Regions from separate parts of the Azonexus sp. GW821-FHT04F04 genome, predicted to be linked through region 1. Evidence: riboswitches for the same ligand, from Rfam matches in the RefSeq annotation. Region 1 holds a riboswitch; each other region holds the start of a gene.
The links. A riboswitch is a leader RNA that binds a small molecule or an ion and turns the genes downstream of it on or off. The one in region 1 is predicted to bind cobalamin.

Region 1 (5,313 bases):
CGCACAGCAACACAGAATGACCAGCGTCGCTTCCCCCGTATTCACCACGCAATGCGGCGTCCCGGGCGGGATCAGCACGCTGTCGCCGGGGCCGATCGGGAATTTTTCAGCGCCCAGTGTCATGATTCCCGTGCCGCCGGTGACGTGGTAAATCTCTTCGGTCACTTCATGGCGATGCAGCAAGGTCGTGCAGCCGGCCGGCACCAGCGCTTCGGCCAGACTCTGGTTTCGCGCGCCGTGGTGGGCCGGGTGCAGCAATTCGCGGATTTCCGAGCCGTCCTTGGTGATGTAGGGGCTGATCGCGTCGCGCGAGGTTTTCACCTTACTTGCCGCCCCACGGCTGGATCGGCACGGTCGAGATGGCATTGGCCGGGGCGCCTTCGATGATCTTGCGGCTGATCGCCATGTAAATCAGGACGTTGCGCTTGTGGTCGAAGAAGCGATGGACATCGGTTTCCTTGAAGAAAATCGAGGTGTCGTTGCTGAACACGATTTCGTCTTCCGACAGCTTGGGGGGCAGGGTGATCGGGCCGATCTGGCGGCAGGCCAGCGAGAACTGCGACGGATCTTCGGCCAGCCCGAAGCTGCCCTTGACGCCACCGGTGCGGGCCTGGCTGACGTGGCAGGTCACACCGGGAATCTTCGGGTCGTCGTAGGCGTAAATGCAGACCCGGTGATTGGCTCCGATCAGTTTCCAGGTCGTTGTCGAGCAGCCGATTTCTTCGGCGACGGTGGGCAGGGAGAAAGCCGAGAGGGTGGCGATAACAAGGGCGGCGGTTTTCATGATGGTTCCGTTCAGGATGGTCGGCTCGATGATAACGGAATCAGCTTGCCGACGTATTTTGTGAGGATTTTGTAGATGTCGCGGTCAAAGGCCGGGCGCGGGCTGTCGAGCAGGGCGTGCAGTTCTTCGTCCGAGGCGGCGCTGCCGAGGTAGCGCCAGCCTTCGATCAGGTGGATTTGGTCGCCCTCGCGAAACAGCCCCGGGCCGGCGAAGGGCCAGGCGACGAGCTTGAGGCCGACGAGCGCCGAGATCAGACGAACTGTATGTTTGGCGTAGGGTTCGGCGCCAATGCAGGCCCCCTTGCAACGGCGGATCTGGTGGCCGAAGCACGGTTTGCCGGGTTTTACTTTTTCCAGCCCGAGCAGCACATCGCACAGATTGTGCGACTGGGCCAGTGCTTGCAGCACCTTGTTGGCTTCTTTTGTGGTCTTGAACAGGCCGTAGCAGGCACTGGTCAGGCCGGCATCGATATCGGCCAGGGCCATGAGTTGCGGGCGCAGCCAGCCTTCGCCCTCGTCGACCAGCGTCCATGTGCAGGCCTCGTCGTTCTTGCGCAATTGGCGGTTGTGACTTGGCTGCAATTGCTTGACCAGCGCCGATTCCTTGAGCAGCGCGCCAATTTCACCAGCCGTTTCGACCCAGTCGATGCGCTTGACCTGCTGGGCGAGTTCCATTTCCTTGGCAGCGCTGTGGTCGCCAGCAAAATGCGAGAGCACGCGCTGGCGGATGTCCTTGGCCTTGCCGACATAGAGCGGCAGATTGTTTTCACCGTAAAACAGATAAACGCCGGGGCCTTCGGGCAATTCATCGATGATCCCGGCGTCGAGATGCGGTGGCAGGCTGGGGTGGGCGTTCTGCGCCTTGAGCGCGGCTTCGATGTCGTGAATGCTGCGGTCGACGTGGATTTTTTGCCAAAACTGGTGGATCAGTTGCGCGTCGGCCAGCGCCCGGTGCCGGGCCTCGGCCTGCAGGTCATGACGCTCGATCAGGCTGTCGAGATTGTGCCGCTTGTGCTCGGGAAACAAGGTGCGCGACAGCTTGACGGTGCACAACACCGAGGCGCGAAACGTGATGCCGAGGCGCTTGAACTCGTTCTTGAGAAAGCCATAGTCGAAACGCGCGTTGTGGGCAATGAACAGCCGGCCTTCGAGGCGCTTCATGGTTTCGGCGGCGACAGCCTCGAACGGCGGCGCATCGGCCACCATGTCGTTGCTGATACCGGTCAGTTGCTCGATGAAAGGCGGAATCCGCATGCCGGGATTGACCAGCTGCTGCCATTCGCGCACGGAACCGTCGGCATCGACTTCGACAATACCGATTTCGGTGATGCGGTCATGGGTGGCGGTGGCGCCGGTGGTTTCGAGGTCTACGAAGGCTAGGGGTCGCATGGACGGATTTTCTCACGGACGGCATCCTCTGGCGTCTGTTCCGGTAAAAAACACTACCGGTAGTGTCTGGTGTGAGTACTGAGGCCTTATTTAGTGTTCCGGTGTTGACCATGGCATGCGTCGTCGTTAGACTCGGCGCTGTTGATGGTTCCCTTTCAGGGGATTAAAACGGGAATCCGGTGCCAGGCCGCAAGGTCTGAATTCCGGGGCTGCCCCCGCAACTGTAATCGGCGAGCGTTTCGCCAACACATGCCACTGGATGCGTCCGGGAAGGCGGGTGAAACGCAATGAACCGAGAGCCAGGAGACCTGCCACGACAAATTTCTTTCATGTTTTTGGGGCGGGGTGTCCCTGACGAGAGGTTTTTTGCGTGGTCCATTGCTGTTTGTCCGTCGTGTCCAGTCGTTGCCGGGTTTGTCTCCGCAGCGCTGGTCCGCGTGCGCCGGCCGGTTACGCACTCGGTTCTCCGCCCCCCGATACGGAGAATCGCCTTGCCATCCAATGTCCAGTCTCTTTCAGCCGCTAACGCCTTCGCGGTTGCTGCTCTGCAAGTCATCCGCCGCAACGGCGCGCTCGTTGCCTTCGACGCCGACAAGATCGCCGTCGCGCTGAGCAAGGCCTTTCTTGCTGTCGAGGGCAGCCAGAGCGCGGTGTCGTCGCGTCTGCGCGAGGTCGTCGCCCGCCTGACGCAGACGGTGGTCAATTCGCTGACCCGCCGCCTGCCCGACGGCGGCACGGTGCATATCGAGGACATCCAGGATCAGGTTGAACTGGCGTTGATGCGCGCTGGCGAGCATGACGTGGCCCGCGCCTACGTGCTTTACCGCGAGCGCCGCGCCGGTGAGCGGGCGGCCAGCCATGGGGACGAGCCCGCTGTTATCGAACTCCATGTGCTCGATAACGGCGTGCGTCAGCCGCTTGATCGCGCCTTGCTGCTCAGGAATTGCGAAGCTGCCTGCTTCGGGCTTGGCGACGTGGTTTCGGGTAAAACCATCTTTGATAGCGCCCTGAAAAATCTCTACGACGGGGTGCCGCTGGCCGACGTTTACCAGGCGCTGATCCTTGCCGCGCGCACCCTGATCGAGCGCGAGCCAGCCTACAACCAGGTCACCGCCCGCCTGTTGCTGGCCAGCCTGGGGCGCGAAGTGCTCGGCCGGCCGGTGAAGCTGGATGAGCTTGCCACGGTCAACCCGGAATATTTGCCAAATTTCATCAAGCAGGGCATCGCCGCGGAGTTGCTCGACCCGCGCCTCGCCAGCTTCGACCTGCTGCGTCTGGCCGCCGCGCTCAAGCCGGAACGCGACCTGCAGTTTGGCTACCTTGGGCTACAGACGCTGTATGACCGCTATTTCCTGCACATCGAAGGACGCCGCATCGAACTGCCGCAGATTTTCTTCATGCGCGTCGCGATGGGCCTGGCGCTCAACGAAATCGACCGCGAAGCCCGCGCCATCGAGTTCTACGACCTGATTTCCAGCTTCGATTTCATGTGCTCGACGCCGACGCTGTTCAACAGCGGCACGCTGCATTCGCAGCTGTCGTCGTGCTACCTGACCACCGTCGCCGACGATCTCGACGGCATCTACCAGAGCATCAAGGAAAACGCGCTGTTGCAGAAATACGCCGGCGGCCTCGGCAACGACTGGACGCCGGTGCGCTCTCTGGGCAGCCGGATCAAGGGCACCAACGGCCAGAGTCAGGGCGTTATTCCTTTCCTGAAAGTGGTCAATGACACGGCGGTCGCCGTGAACCAGGGCGGCAAGCGCAAAGGCGCCGTCTGCGCCTATCTCGAAACCTGGCACCTCGACATCGAGGAATTCCTCGACTTGCGCAAGAACACCGGCGACGAGCGCCGCCGTACGCACGACATGAACACGGCCAACTGGATTCCCGACCTGTTCATGAAACGGGTGATGGACAACGCCGAATGGACGTTGTTTTCACCGGTCGATGTACCCGATCTTCACGAAAAATTCGGCGCCGAGTTCGAGGTGGCCTACGTCGGCTACGAGGTGCAGGCCGCCGCCGGCCGGCTCAAGCTGCACAAGAAAATCCCCGCCGTCCAGCTGTGGCGCAAGATGCTGACCATGCTGTTCGAAACCGGCCATCCGTGGATCACTTTCAAGGATGCCTGCAACCTGCGCTCGCCGCAGCAGCACTGCGGCGTCGTGCATTCGAGCAACCTGTGCACCGAGATCACGCTCAATACCTCGGACGAGGAAACCGCCGTCTGCAACCTTGGCTCCGTCAATCTGCTGGCGCATCTGAAGGACGGCGCCTTGGATCAGGCCAAGCTGGCCCGCACCGTGAGCACCGCTTTGCGCATGCTCGACAACGTCGTCGACATCAACTTTTACGCCACGCCCAAGGCGCGCAACGCCAACCTGCGGCATCGGCCGGTCGGCCTCGGCATCATGGGTTTCGCCGATTGCCTGTACGAAATCGGCTTGCCTTATGGGTCGACCGCGGCGGTGGATTTCGCCGACAAAACCATGGAAGCCGTCTGCTACCACGCCTATTCGGCATCGAGCGAACTGGCCCGCGAGCGCGGTCGGTATTCGAGCTTTGCCGGCAGCTTGTGGGATCAGGGCATCCTGCCGCTCGATTCAATCAACTTGCTGGAAGCAGGGCGGGGCGGGCATCTCGACGTCAATCGCGACGCCAAGCTCGACTGGAACGCCCTGCGCGAACGCATCGCCCGCCACGGCATGCGCAATTCCAACTGCGTCGCCATCGCGCCGACGGCGACCATCTCCAACATCGTCGGCGTCTCGGCCAGCATCGAGCCGGCCTACCAGAACCTCTACGTCAAATCCAACCTGTCCGGCGAGTTCACCGTGGTCAACGAGGCGCTGGTCCGCGACCTCAAGGCGCTTGGCCTGTGGGACGAAGTCATGGTCGCCGATCTCAAGTATTTCGACGGTTCGCTGGCCCGCATCGAGCGCGTACCGGACGAACTCAAGGCCCGTTACGCGACGGCCTTCGAGATCGACCCGGTGTGGCTCATTGAAGCCGCCGCCCGTCGTCAGAAATGGATCGACCAGGCCCAGTCGCTGAACCTCTACCTGGCGCTGCACTCGGGCAAGAAGCTCGATGAAATCTACAAACTGGCCTGGCTGCGCGGTTTGAAAACCACATACT
Region 2 (5,313 bases), on a different contig from region 1:
ACTGCGATTGGGGCGTTTACCGGCCGCTACGTGCTGGCCTGGTAGCTACATCCGTTCGCCATCAGTATCTGGCGATGGCGGCATGGGTGGATAGGGGTCGCCTATTCTCCGGGGTCGCTCCGAGAACAAGCAATCTCATAATCCGCCTAGCCGATCAGGCTGTACAACATCTTGGTGGCGAGCAGGGCGAGAAAACCGCCGAATGCCCGCTTCAGTTGTTTGACCGGCAATTTGTGCGCCAGTTTGGCGCCGACCGGCGCCATCAGGATGCTCATCACGACGATGCCGACGAAAGCCGGAAGGTATATGTAGCCCAGCGAATAATTGGGCAAACCAGTGTCACTCCAACCAGCAACGATGTAGCCGATGGCGCCAGCCAGGGCAATCGGAAAACCGAGCGCCGACGAGGTGCCAACCGCCGAGTGGATGGCAACATTACAGAACAGCATGAACGGCACCGATAGAAAACCGCCCCCCGCAGCAACCAGACTCGACACGCCCCCAATAGCGCCCCCGACAGCAAACAATCCGGCCGGTCCGGGCAGTTGCCGGTGGGCTTGCGGCTTGAAATCGAGGATCATCTGGATCGAGGCGTAATAAACGATGACGACAAAAATCACCGTCATCGGCCCGGTCGGCACCTGACCAGCGACCAGCGAGCCAGCAAAAGTCCCAAGCACCAGACCCGGCGCCAGATTGCGGACAACATCCCAACGCACCGCGCCATGCGCATGGTGGGCGCGCATGCTGGAAATGGACGTGAAAACGATGGTCGCCATCGAGGTACCGAGCGCCAGATGCATGACATGCTCCGGCGGGAAGTTCTGGGCGACGAACAGCATGTACATGAACGGGACGAGGGTCAGCCCGCCGCCAACGCCGAACAGACCGGCAACGAAGCCGCCGAAGATTCCCAGCAGGGGATAGGCCAGCCACCAGATTGTCATGAGTTATCTGCCATGAGACGGTTGATGAATGCCCACTCGTCGGGCGTGACCGGCATGATCGACAGGCGGTTGCCGCGGGCAAGGAGGCGCATGTTGGCAAGCTCCGGATAACCGCGCAGTTTGGCCAGCGGAATCAGGTGCGACTTGCTGACGAACCGGACATCGCGCAGCCACCAGCGCGGATTTTCCGGTTTCGATTTTGGGTCAAAATACCGGTTGACCGTAGCAAACTGCGTCTCGTCCGGATAAGGCTCGGAACATACTTCGCAAATGCCGGCAATGCCCGGTTCGGCGCAACTGGAGTGGTAAAAGAAGGCAAGGTCACCGACCTGCATCGCATCGCGCATGAAATTTCGCGCCTGATAGTTGCGTACACCGAACCACGGAAACGCCTGTCCCGGCGCGCCAGCGAGGTCGTCGATGGAAACCTCGTCCGGCTCCGATTTCATCAGCCAATATTGCATGCGTTCAGGTAATTTCGAGGGCAAAAAAAAGGCCCCCGCAAGTGCCGTCAGGCCGGCATCCTGAACCTGGGTCCAGAGTGGTCGCATTCCTTCCGCATCAGGCACGCTCACTGGGAGCGCGCACAACAGCGGATTGATGGTCCGCAACCGATGCCAATTAGCATTGGTTCAAGGAATGTATGGCCTTAACAAACACCGCAGGGGACGCTCGGCGGGCGGCGCCGGGGTCAGCAGAACCGACTACAGGTCCAGTTGCTGCTGGGGCGCAAGCACGGCATCAAGTCGTGCTCCCATGTCACCGATTCTACGCTTCGTTTCGGAAGTATCAACTGCTTCCGAGAACTCTTTTCCAGCCCCGCCGGCAGCCCCGGAAAGGTGCTCGTGGGCAATGTTCAGGGCAGCCATGACGGCGACGCGTTCGGCGATGGTGTTCTTGGTGCGCTGCGCGATGTCACGCATTTTGTTGTCGACCAGATCAACCGCCGAGAGCAGGGCATCACGCTCTTCTGGCGTGCAGGCGACGCGGTATTCGCGACCCATGATCTTGACGTCGAGGAAATTCGGCTCGCCACTCATCTCAGACATCCTCGGGAATCTTGTCCATCAGACCTTCAAGTCGCTCGCGGGCGACCGTCATCGTCTGCCGCAGATGCAGCCGTTCAGCCTCGGCCGCGGTCATCTGGTTCTTCAAAACCTCATTCTCGGCGCGCAACTGATGAACCAGTGCGACAACCTGTTCGATTTTGGCTTCTAGCGTTTCGAGTTCCACATTCATGCGACGAACTATAGAGGGAAAAACGCCGCGTGGTCAAGGACTAAGCCATTATTCTAAAAGTGGTTTATAGCAAACACCAGCATGCCGCCTGATGCGCTGCAGCACGAATGAATGTAGAATGCGCGCCGTGTCAGGTGCTGCGTAAGGTTTCTCCAAACGCAGTTAAACGGGAAAGCGGTGCGTCTCCAACGAGACAAATCCGCTGCTGCCCCCGCAACGGTAAGCAAGTGCGGGCGTATCAACATGCCACTGGGTGCCAACCTGGGAAGGCGATACGTCAAGACTTGTGAGCCCGGATACCGGCCTGAGACAAAAAGCGGAAGTGCCACGGGGGTGTGGTGCGGGTTAACGCAACCAGCCCTTCTCCCCTCGCACTTCCTTTTCAATGCTCTTCCGGCATGCGGGGACGCCCGCCGGGAAAAGGAAAACCATGTATCCACGTTTGAAACCAATGGCCGCGCTGCTGGCCTTGTCTTTTGCCCCTGCGGCTTTCGCCGTCGACCAGCTCGCCGCACTTGACCCCATTCTGATCACTGCAACGCGTCAGGAAATGCGCGTCGCGGAACAGTTGTCGGATGTTTCCGTGATCGAACGCGAAACCATTGATGCGGCCGGCCAATCGAGCCTCGAAGAAATTCTGTCGCGGCAACCGGGCATCGAATTTTCGGTCAACGGCAGCTTCGGTGCCAGCTCATCGCTGTACATGCGCGGCACAAGCGGCGCCCATGTGTTGCTGCTGGTGGATGGCATGCGCATGGGATCGGCCACTTCGGGCAGCGCTTCATGGAATCGCATCCCAGCTAGCCAGATCGAGCGTATCGAAATCGTCCGCGGCCCGGCCTCATCGCTCTATGGCAGCGATGCCATCGGCGGGGTCATTCAGGTATTCACTCGCCAAAGTGACGGACCTCTCCGCTTTTATGGCGAAGTGGGCGCTGGCTCTTACGATACCGCCTCGGCCTCCGGTGGATTTTCTGGCGCGCAGAACGGCTGGCGTTACGCACTGAATGCGGCCACCCATTCGACTGCCGGTTTCAACAGCAAGCCGTGGACCGCCACAGCCAACAAGGATCGCGACGGTTTCTGGATGAACAGCCTGAGCGGCCGGCTGGCCTACAGCTTTGCCAAGGGCCATGAAGCCGGCATCAATTTCTTTTACAGCGACGGGGAAAGCAAGTACGACGGCAGCGGCGCAACGGTCGACTGGCGTAACCGGAACAGCGTGAGCAGCATGAATGCGTTCATAAAAAACGCGCTGACTGAAAACTGGACCAGCACGGTCACTGTCGGGACGAGCGCCGATGATTCCGATGACATCAAGAACGGGTTGCGAAACAGCAATTTCCGGACTGATCAGCGCCAATATTCCTGGCAAAACGATCTGCGCACCCGGTTTGGCAATTTCCTGCTCGCCGCCGAGCGCCTGGAACAGGAGGTCGACACCACGGCCGCCTACGCCGTCCGCGAACGAACCAACAATTCCCTGCTCGGTGGCTGGACGTTTGGCTACGAAGCGCACCGCCTGCAGGCCAACCTGCGCCGCGACGACAATTCGCAGTTCGGCGAAAAGACGACCGGCTCGCTGGCCTACGGCTATCGCTTCTCGCGCAACTGGCGTGCCAACGTGGGTTACGGCACCGCCTTCAAGGCACCGACCTTCAACGACCTCTACTACCCCCTGAGTTTTGGCTATCACGGCAACCCCAACCTTGTGCCGGAAAATGCCCGCAACCGCGAAGCGGCCTTGCATTTCGAAACCGGTACACAGCACGTTTCGCTGACCTGGTATCTGAATCGCGTCGAAAACCTGATCGTGTGGACCAATACGCCGAGCAACGTCGGCAGCGCGCGACTGGAAGGCATCACCCTGGCCTACGAGGGCGTGCTTGCCGGCCTCAACGTTCAGGCCAGTTACGACTATCTGGACGCCAAGGATCTGGACACCGATCTTCGTCTGGCCCGCCGCGCGCAGAATCGCGTCGCCGCAGCCATCGGCAAAACGCATGGCGCCTGGGAATGGCGCGTCGAGGAACAGGTCAGCGACGACCGCATGGATTATCCTTTCGGCCAGCCGGCCAAGAAGTTGGGCGGTTATTCGCTCACCAACCTCTATGGAGCCTATCGATTTGCCAAGGACTGGTCGGTTTTCGCCCGGGTCAACAATCTGTTCGACCGAGAGTACGTGTTGGCCGACACCTATGCCACGCCGGGCATGAACGCCTTCGTCGGTATCCGCTACAGTCCGAAGTAACAATTCATGCCCACCCGTCACCGCGCCTTCCTGATTCTCGCCAGCCTCGGCCTTCTGGCCGTGGCGAGTATCGGGCTGGCGTTGACAGTGGGTAGTTTCAAGGTTTCCTACGGTGAAGTGCTGGCTGCGCTGCTGGGCAGTGAAGGCGGGGCCGGCGATGTCGTGCTGCAGCTTCGCCTGCCGCGCGCCTTGGCCGGCTTTGCCTGCGGCGGGCTGCTCGCCCTGGCTGGCGCGCTGATGCAGGTTTTGCTCCGTAATCCGCTGGCCGATCCTTACGTGCTGGGCATCTCCGGCGGCGCCGGGGTCGGGGCGATGTTCGCCATGCTGCTTGGCTTGCCGGTTCTCGGCGTCGATGGGCTGGCCTTTGTCGGCGCCTTCGCCGCGATGTTGCTGGTTTTCGGGCTGGCGCACGGCGACGGGAGCTGGACGCAGACCCGCCTGCTGCTGACCGGCGTCATCGTCGCCGCCGGTTGCGGCGCGCTGGTCGCGCTGATGTTGAGCATCGCCGACGAGCACAAGCTGCGCGGCATGTTGTTCTGGCTAATGGGCGACCTCGGGCAGAGCGCCCAGTGGTGGCCGGCCTTTGCCGCACTGGCCGTGGCATTGGTGCTGGCCATGCCCTTCGCCCGCGAACTGAATTTGCTGTCACGTGGCCTGATGCAGGCGCAGGCGCTGGGTGTTGCGGTCGGTCGGCTGCGCTACGCCATCTATCTGCTCGCCTCGCTGGCTACCGCCGCCTCGGTGACGACGGCCGGCTCGATTGGTTTCGTCGGCCTCGTCGTGCCGCATCTGGTGCGGCTGGCCACCGGCAACGACCAGCGTTTGCTGTTGCCGGCCTCGGTGCTGGCCGGCGGTTCGTTGCTTGTGCTGGCCGAC
Region 3 (5,313 bases), on a different contig from region 1:
GGCGCGTAGCCAGCGATGTCGGCGGCCCAGGCATCGAGCTCGTGGCGCGGAATGTCATCCCACGGTCGACCTTCCCAGTCACCGAAGTTCATTTCGGCCAAGCGGTCGTCGATGATCGGCTGCGGGTGAAGCTGTTCAGCCAGTTGCCGGCAGCGCAGCAACGGACTGCTCCACAGCGGCAGACCGGGCGGCAATTCGGCGCGCAGGCGGGCGACCTCGACCATTTCAATTTTGGCCAAAATTTCCAGTTGACCGTAGCAAATGCGCGGTTCGATGGTCGGCTTCGGGTGGCGGATCAGGTGGAGGCGCATGCTTCACTCATTCGCCAGAGCAGGACAAAATTGTTCGACGGCATTGCCCGTTGCTCGACCAGTTCCAGCCCGCTTTGCCGGGCCAGCGCATCGACTGCGCTCACATCGCGGACGCCCTGATGCGGCGCCTTTTCGCGTAATGACTGGTCGAAAGCGGCGTTGCTCTCACTGATGTGGCGGCCGTCGACCATGAATGGGCCGTAAATGAAGAGCAGGCCGCCCGGCGCCAGAACGGTGGGCAGCCCGGCGAAAAACGCCTCGACAGCCTCCCAGGACATGATGTGCAGCGTGTTGGCGCTGTACACCGCGTCGTAGCGGCCATTCGGCCATTGGTCGAGGACGTCGAATTCGCAGGGCGGCAGGACATTGGGCAGGGCGGCTTCGGCTAGCCAGGCGCGGATGCCGGGGAGGAAATCCGGACGGTCCGAGGTTTGCCAGGTCAGATGCGGCAGTTGCGCGCCAAAATGGATGGCGTGCTGGCCGGTGCCGCTGCCGACTTCCAGAACCAGGCGGCGGTCGGCAAAGACCTCGCGGAGCACGGCGAGAATCGGCTCGCGGTTCTTTTCGGTGGAGGGGGCGTGGGGTTTTTCCATGGGTTCGGACGCTAGTGCGATGCCGGAAGCTTAACGGCAAATCAGCCGATGGACAGCCACCGGCTGCCTTTCAATTTTGGGCAATTTTTCTGGTTGACCTTGGGAATGCCACATTTCCCTGTAGCGGCGCTAAAAAAACGCAGCCAAGCCGAGGTAGAAAGCGATTTCGGCCAGTTGCTGCACGGCCCCCAGGCAGTCGCCTGTATAGCCGCCAAGCCAGCGGCGACATTTGGCGACGAGCCAGAGGGTGGCCAATGCGGCCAGGGCGATGGCGGTCATCGCCGGCTCAGGCACAAGGAGCAGTAACGGCAGGCCGGCGAAAACCAGCGCAAAGAGGAGCGGGCCAAGGCCAAGCCGGGCGGCGACCGGGCGGGCCTTGCTGGTCTCGTCGTCACGGGCGTAATCCATGGTTGCCATCAGGCTGATAGCGCAGAAGCGGGAAACCGCGTGGCCGGCGATGAGCGCCGCCACCACCTGCCCGGCCGGCAGCGTCGACAGCAAGGCGAACTTGCCGAGCAGAGCGAGAACGATGGCGATCACGCCATAGCTGCCGACCCGCGAATCCTTCATGATCGCCAGGATTTTCGCCTTGTCCCAGCCACCGCCGAGGCCGTCAGCAGTGTCGCCCAACCCGTCCTCGTGGAAGGCGCCAGTCAGGGCGATGGTGGCGATCATGCTAAGCACGACGGCCACCGGCTGCACCCAGACTTGGCCGGCCAGCCAAAAAACCAGCGCTCCGACGCCGCCAACGAGCAAGCCGATGGCCGGCAAATAGCGCGCCGCCCGGGCCAGCCCGTCAGGCGAATAGCCGACCCAGCCGGGCACCGGCAGCCGGGTGAAGTAGCCGAGAGCGGCGAAGAAGGTAGCCAGCTCGCGGCGGATCATGCTTTGTCAGATACGCCAGCTGACTCAAAACTGGCCATCTCATTGAGGAAATTGACCGAGGCCTGAACGAGCGGGAAGGCCAGCGCGGCACCGGTCCCTTCGCCGAGGCGTAGGCCGAGGTCGAGCAAGGGTTCGGCACCGAGCGCCGCCAACTGGGCGGCGTGGCCGGCTTCGGCCGAGCGGTGGCAGAACACGCTGTATTCGGCCAGCGCCGGGACCAGCCGGGTGGCGGTCAGGGCCGCCGAGCCCACGATGAAGCCATCGATGAGCAAGGTCATCTTCGCTTCGGCAGCGCCGAGCATGGCGCCGACCATCATGGCGATTTCGAAGCCGCCGAATTCGGCCAGCACGGCCAGCGGCTCGTTGCTGCCGCCGACGGCGCGATAGCGGTTGAGCGCCTTTTCGAGCAGCGCCTGTTTGCGCGCCAGCCCGGCATCATCGAGCCCGGTACCGCGACCGATGCAGTCGGCGAGCGGCAGGCCGGTCAGGCAGTGGGTGATCAGCGAGGCGGCGGCGGTATTGCCGATACCCATTTCGCCGAAGCCGACGACATTGCAGCCATTGGCCGACAGATTGCGGCTGATTTCGGCACCTCGGGCGATGGCCTGGGCGCATTGCTCGGCGGTCATCGCCGGCTCTTCAATGTAATTGGCCGTGCCGGCGGCGATCTTGGCGTCGATCAGCCCCGCACGTTTGCCGAAATCGTGCGCCACGCCGGCGTCGATGATGGCCAGATGCAGGCCGTTCTGGCGGGCGAAAACGTTGATCGCGGCGCCGCCAGCCAGGAAGTTTTCGACCATCTGCCAGGTCACATCCTGCGGGTAGGCCGAGACACCAGCACTGGCCGCGCCGTGGTCACCGGCGAAAACCAGCAGGTGCGGCTGACCGAACTCCGGATCGAGCCTTTGCTGGATCAGGCCGATCTGGATGGCCGTGCGTTCGAGCAGACCGAGCGCGCCGAGCGGCTTGGTCTTGCGGTCAACGCGATTTTTGAGCGAATTTTCGATTCCCCGGTCCGGGGCGGTGATCTTGAAGTCCAACGAATGCATCCGATTCTCCAAAAGAAAGAGGGCCTCGCGACGACGTCTGGCGAATTCGCCAAAACGCTGCCGCGAAACCCTGTCCACAGGCTTCCCAAGAGGATTCGACACGTCTTCTGGCTTTCGGATCAGCCGGAGCGCTGCGCCTTCCCGGTTTTCACCAGTGGCCTGTTGCAGCATCCGTCCCCGATTACAGCGGCGGGCCCGCCCCGGAATTGAGAATTAACTCGCACCGGGTTCCGTTTCGTCGAATCGGGGTGGATTATACCGGCCGGTTCGCCGACAATGCATGCCCATGAAAGAACTGATCCTCGGTGGCGCACGCTCGGGCAAGAGCCTCTTGGCTGAACAACGCGCCCGCGAATCGGCCGAAAAACGCGGCCTGAAAGTCGTCTACCTCGCCACCGCCCAGGCCCTCGACGGCGAAATGGCCCGCCGCGTCGCCCACCACCGCGAACGCCGGCCGGCCGAGTGGGGCTGTACTGAAGAAACCCTGTACCTCGCCACCCGCCTGCGCGAACTGGCGGCCCCGGACACCTGCTTGCTGGTCGATTGCCTGACCCTGTGGCTATCCAACCTGCTCTTCGCCGGCAAAGCCGCGACGCAGGCCGAAGCCGGCGAGGCGATCGACTGCCCGCTGTTCCGCGAAGAAACCGCCGCGCTGATCGACCTGCTGCCGCAATTGCCCGGTCACATCATCCTCGTCTCCAACGAAGTCGGCTGGGGCATCGTCCCCATGCACCCCGTCTCGCGGTTGTTCGCCGACGAACAGGGTCGCCTCAACCAGCGCGTAGCGGCTGTTTGCGATCAGGTCACGCTGGTCGCCGCCGGATTGCCGCTGAGCCTCAAACAGCCCGGCTAACCACGCTGCGCTGTGCTAGCCTGACCAGCCACCCGGCACGTTCAGGAGAACGCCATGCCCCTTTTCACCCGCCTCACCGCCTTGCGCGAAGTCATCGCCAAACACGCCACCCTGCCCGTCCGCATCAGCCGGCCGGATGACACCGCGGGCCTTTACATCTGGCCCTGGCGCATCGAAGAAGATACCCGCGTGCGCAGCACACCGTTGCCGCGCACGCCCGACAACGATCCGCTGAGCGGCGCCCCGGCCCCGGCCATTCATTTTCTCGTGCTGGCCAGCACCAATCTGGATGGCGAGACGATCAGCGCCCTCGAGTCCGCCCGCCGGTCGCTGCTCGAAACCCCGGTTTTCGAGGTTGGCAACGGTCGGGTCAGCGTCATGCCGGCCACCCTGAGCACCAGCGAACTGACCGACCTGTTCACCGCCGCCGCTATCCCGCTACGGCTTTGCCTGGCTTATACGCTGCGTTCGACGGGCTGAGATTCAAAGCCGCCCGGAAGCAGATCGGCCATTTTTTTCCAATCCAGCGCGGCCTCGACCGAGTCGGCCAGACGTTCAAGATCGGCCTCGCGCCGGGCGGCGAAATCGACCTGCTCGGTTTCCTGCATGCCGGCCCAGGCGAGCAAGGCGGTCAGCGCTTCCGGGTGATCGAAAACGCCGTGACAATAGGTTGCGAAGACCTGGTTGTCGGGGGAAATGGCACCGTCGGGCACGCCATCCGCCAGCTGAACGGCGCTTTGCGCCAAGCCGGTGCCGCGCGTCACGCCGAGGTGAATCTCGTAGCCTGTCATCGCTGGCTGGCCGGGAAGCGACAAGTGACCACTCACATTTCGTAGCTGCTTCTCGGCTTCGAGCGTCGTTTCCACATCCAGCACGCCCAGCCCCGGCGTGCTGCCCGGCTGGCCTTCCAGCCCCTGCGGATCGTGGATCAATTGGCCCAGCATCTGGTAGCCGCCGCATAGGCCGACCACCTTGCCGCCATAACGCAGATGCTTGTGAATGGCCGCCGCCCAGCCCTTTTCGCGCAGCCAGTCGATATCGGCACGGACAGCCTTGGAACCGGGCAGAACGATCAGGTCGGCCGCCGGCGCCGTTTCGCCCGGGCCGATCCAGCGGAAATCGACTTCCGGGTGCAGGCGTAATGGGTCAAGGTCGTTGTGGTTGGAAACACGCGGGTAAGCCGGCGCGATGACTTTCAATTTTGGCGTTTTTTCCCGGTCGACCGTGGCAGTCGCGATGGCGTCCTCGGCATCGAGCATCAGGCCGTGCAAATAAGGCAAAACACCGAGAACCGGCTTGCCGGTCCGCTCTTCCAGCCAGGTCAGGCCCGATTCAAGCAGCGCGATGTCGCCGCGAAAACGGTTGATGACGAAGCCCTTGACCCGCGCCTGCTCGGTCGGCGACAGCAGCTCCAGCGTGCCGACGAGATGGGCGAAAACCCCGCCCCGATCGATGTCGGCAACGATGATCACCGGGCAATCGACCGCCTCGGCAAAACCCATGTTGGCGATGTCGCGGTCGCGCAAATTGATCTCGGCCGGCGACCCGGCCCCCTCGACCACCACGCAGTCGTAAGCCGCCGTTAGCCGCGCCCACGACTCGAGTACCGCCCCCATCGCCCG

Region 2: linked by a shared signal. The riboswitch ahead of AC07TV_RS01370 (TonB-dependent receptor domain-containing protein) and the one ahead of AC07TV_RS14095 (ribonucleoside-diphosphate reductase subunit alpha) in region 1 are both predicted to bind cobalamin.
Region 3: linked by a shared signal. The riboswitch ahead of cobT (nicotinate-nucleotide--dimethylbenzimidazole phosphoribosyltransferase) and the one ahead of AC07TV_RS14095 (ribonucleoside-diphosphate reductase subunit alpha) in region 1 are both predicted to bind cobalamin.

The regions. Positions count from the first base shown of each region.
Region 1 is NZ_JBWKSX010000007.1:19,648-24,960, forward strand. It holds gene AC07TV_RS14080 (cupin domain-containing protein) at 1-321, opposite strand, end outside; gene AC07TV_RS14085 (CreA family protein) at 323-784, opposite strand; gene AC07TV_RS14090 (3'-5' exonuclease family protein) at 796-2,172, opposite strand; cobalamin riboswitch at 2,301-2,502, shown strand; gene AC07TV_RS14095 (ribonucleoside-diphosphate reductase subunit alpha) at 2,664-5,313, shown strand, end outside.
Region 2 is NZ_JBWKSX010000001.1:281,634-286,946, reverse strand. It holds gene AC07TV_RS01400 (NrsF family protein) at 1-45, shown strand, start outside; gene AC07TV_RS01395 (sulfite exporter TauE/SafE family protein) at 147-947, opposite strand; gene AC07TV_RS01390 (EVE domain-containing protein) at 944-1,396, opposite strand; RNA gene ssrS (6S RNA) at 1,440-1,618, opposite strand; gene AC07TV_RS01380 (cell division protein ZapA) at 1,652-1,987, opposite strand; gene AC07TV_RS01375 (hypothetical protein) at 1,989-2,186, opposite strand; cobalamin riboswitch at 2,302-2,508, shown strand; gene AC07TV_RS01370 (TonB-dependent receptor domain-containing protein) at 2,617-4,437, shown strand; gene AC07TV_RS01365 (FecCD family ABC transporter permease) at 4,444-5,313, shown strand, end outside.
Region 3 is NZ_JBWKSX010000008.1:124,979-130,291, reverse strand. It holds gene cobC (alpha-ribazole phosphatase family protein) at 1-311, opposite strand, end outside; gene AC07TV_RS15895 (DUF938 domain-containing protein) at 296-904, opposite strand; gene AC07TV_RS15890 (adenosylcobinamide-GDP ribazoletransferase) at 1,034-1,789, opposite strand; gene cobT (nicotinate-nucleotide--dimethylbenzimidazole phosphoribosyltransferase) at 1,786-2,838, opposite strand; cobalamin riboswitch at 2,919-3,096, opposite strand; gene cobU (bifunctional adenosylcobinamide kinase/adenosylcobinamide-phosphate guanylyltransferase) at 3,125-3,691, shown strand; gene AC07TV_RS15875 (Pvc16 family protein) at 3,746-4,171, shown strand; gene AC07TV_RS15870 (cobyric acid synthase) at 4,147-5,313, opposite strand, start outside.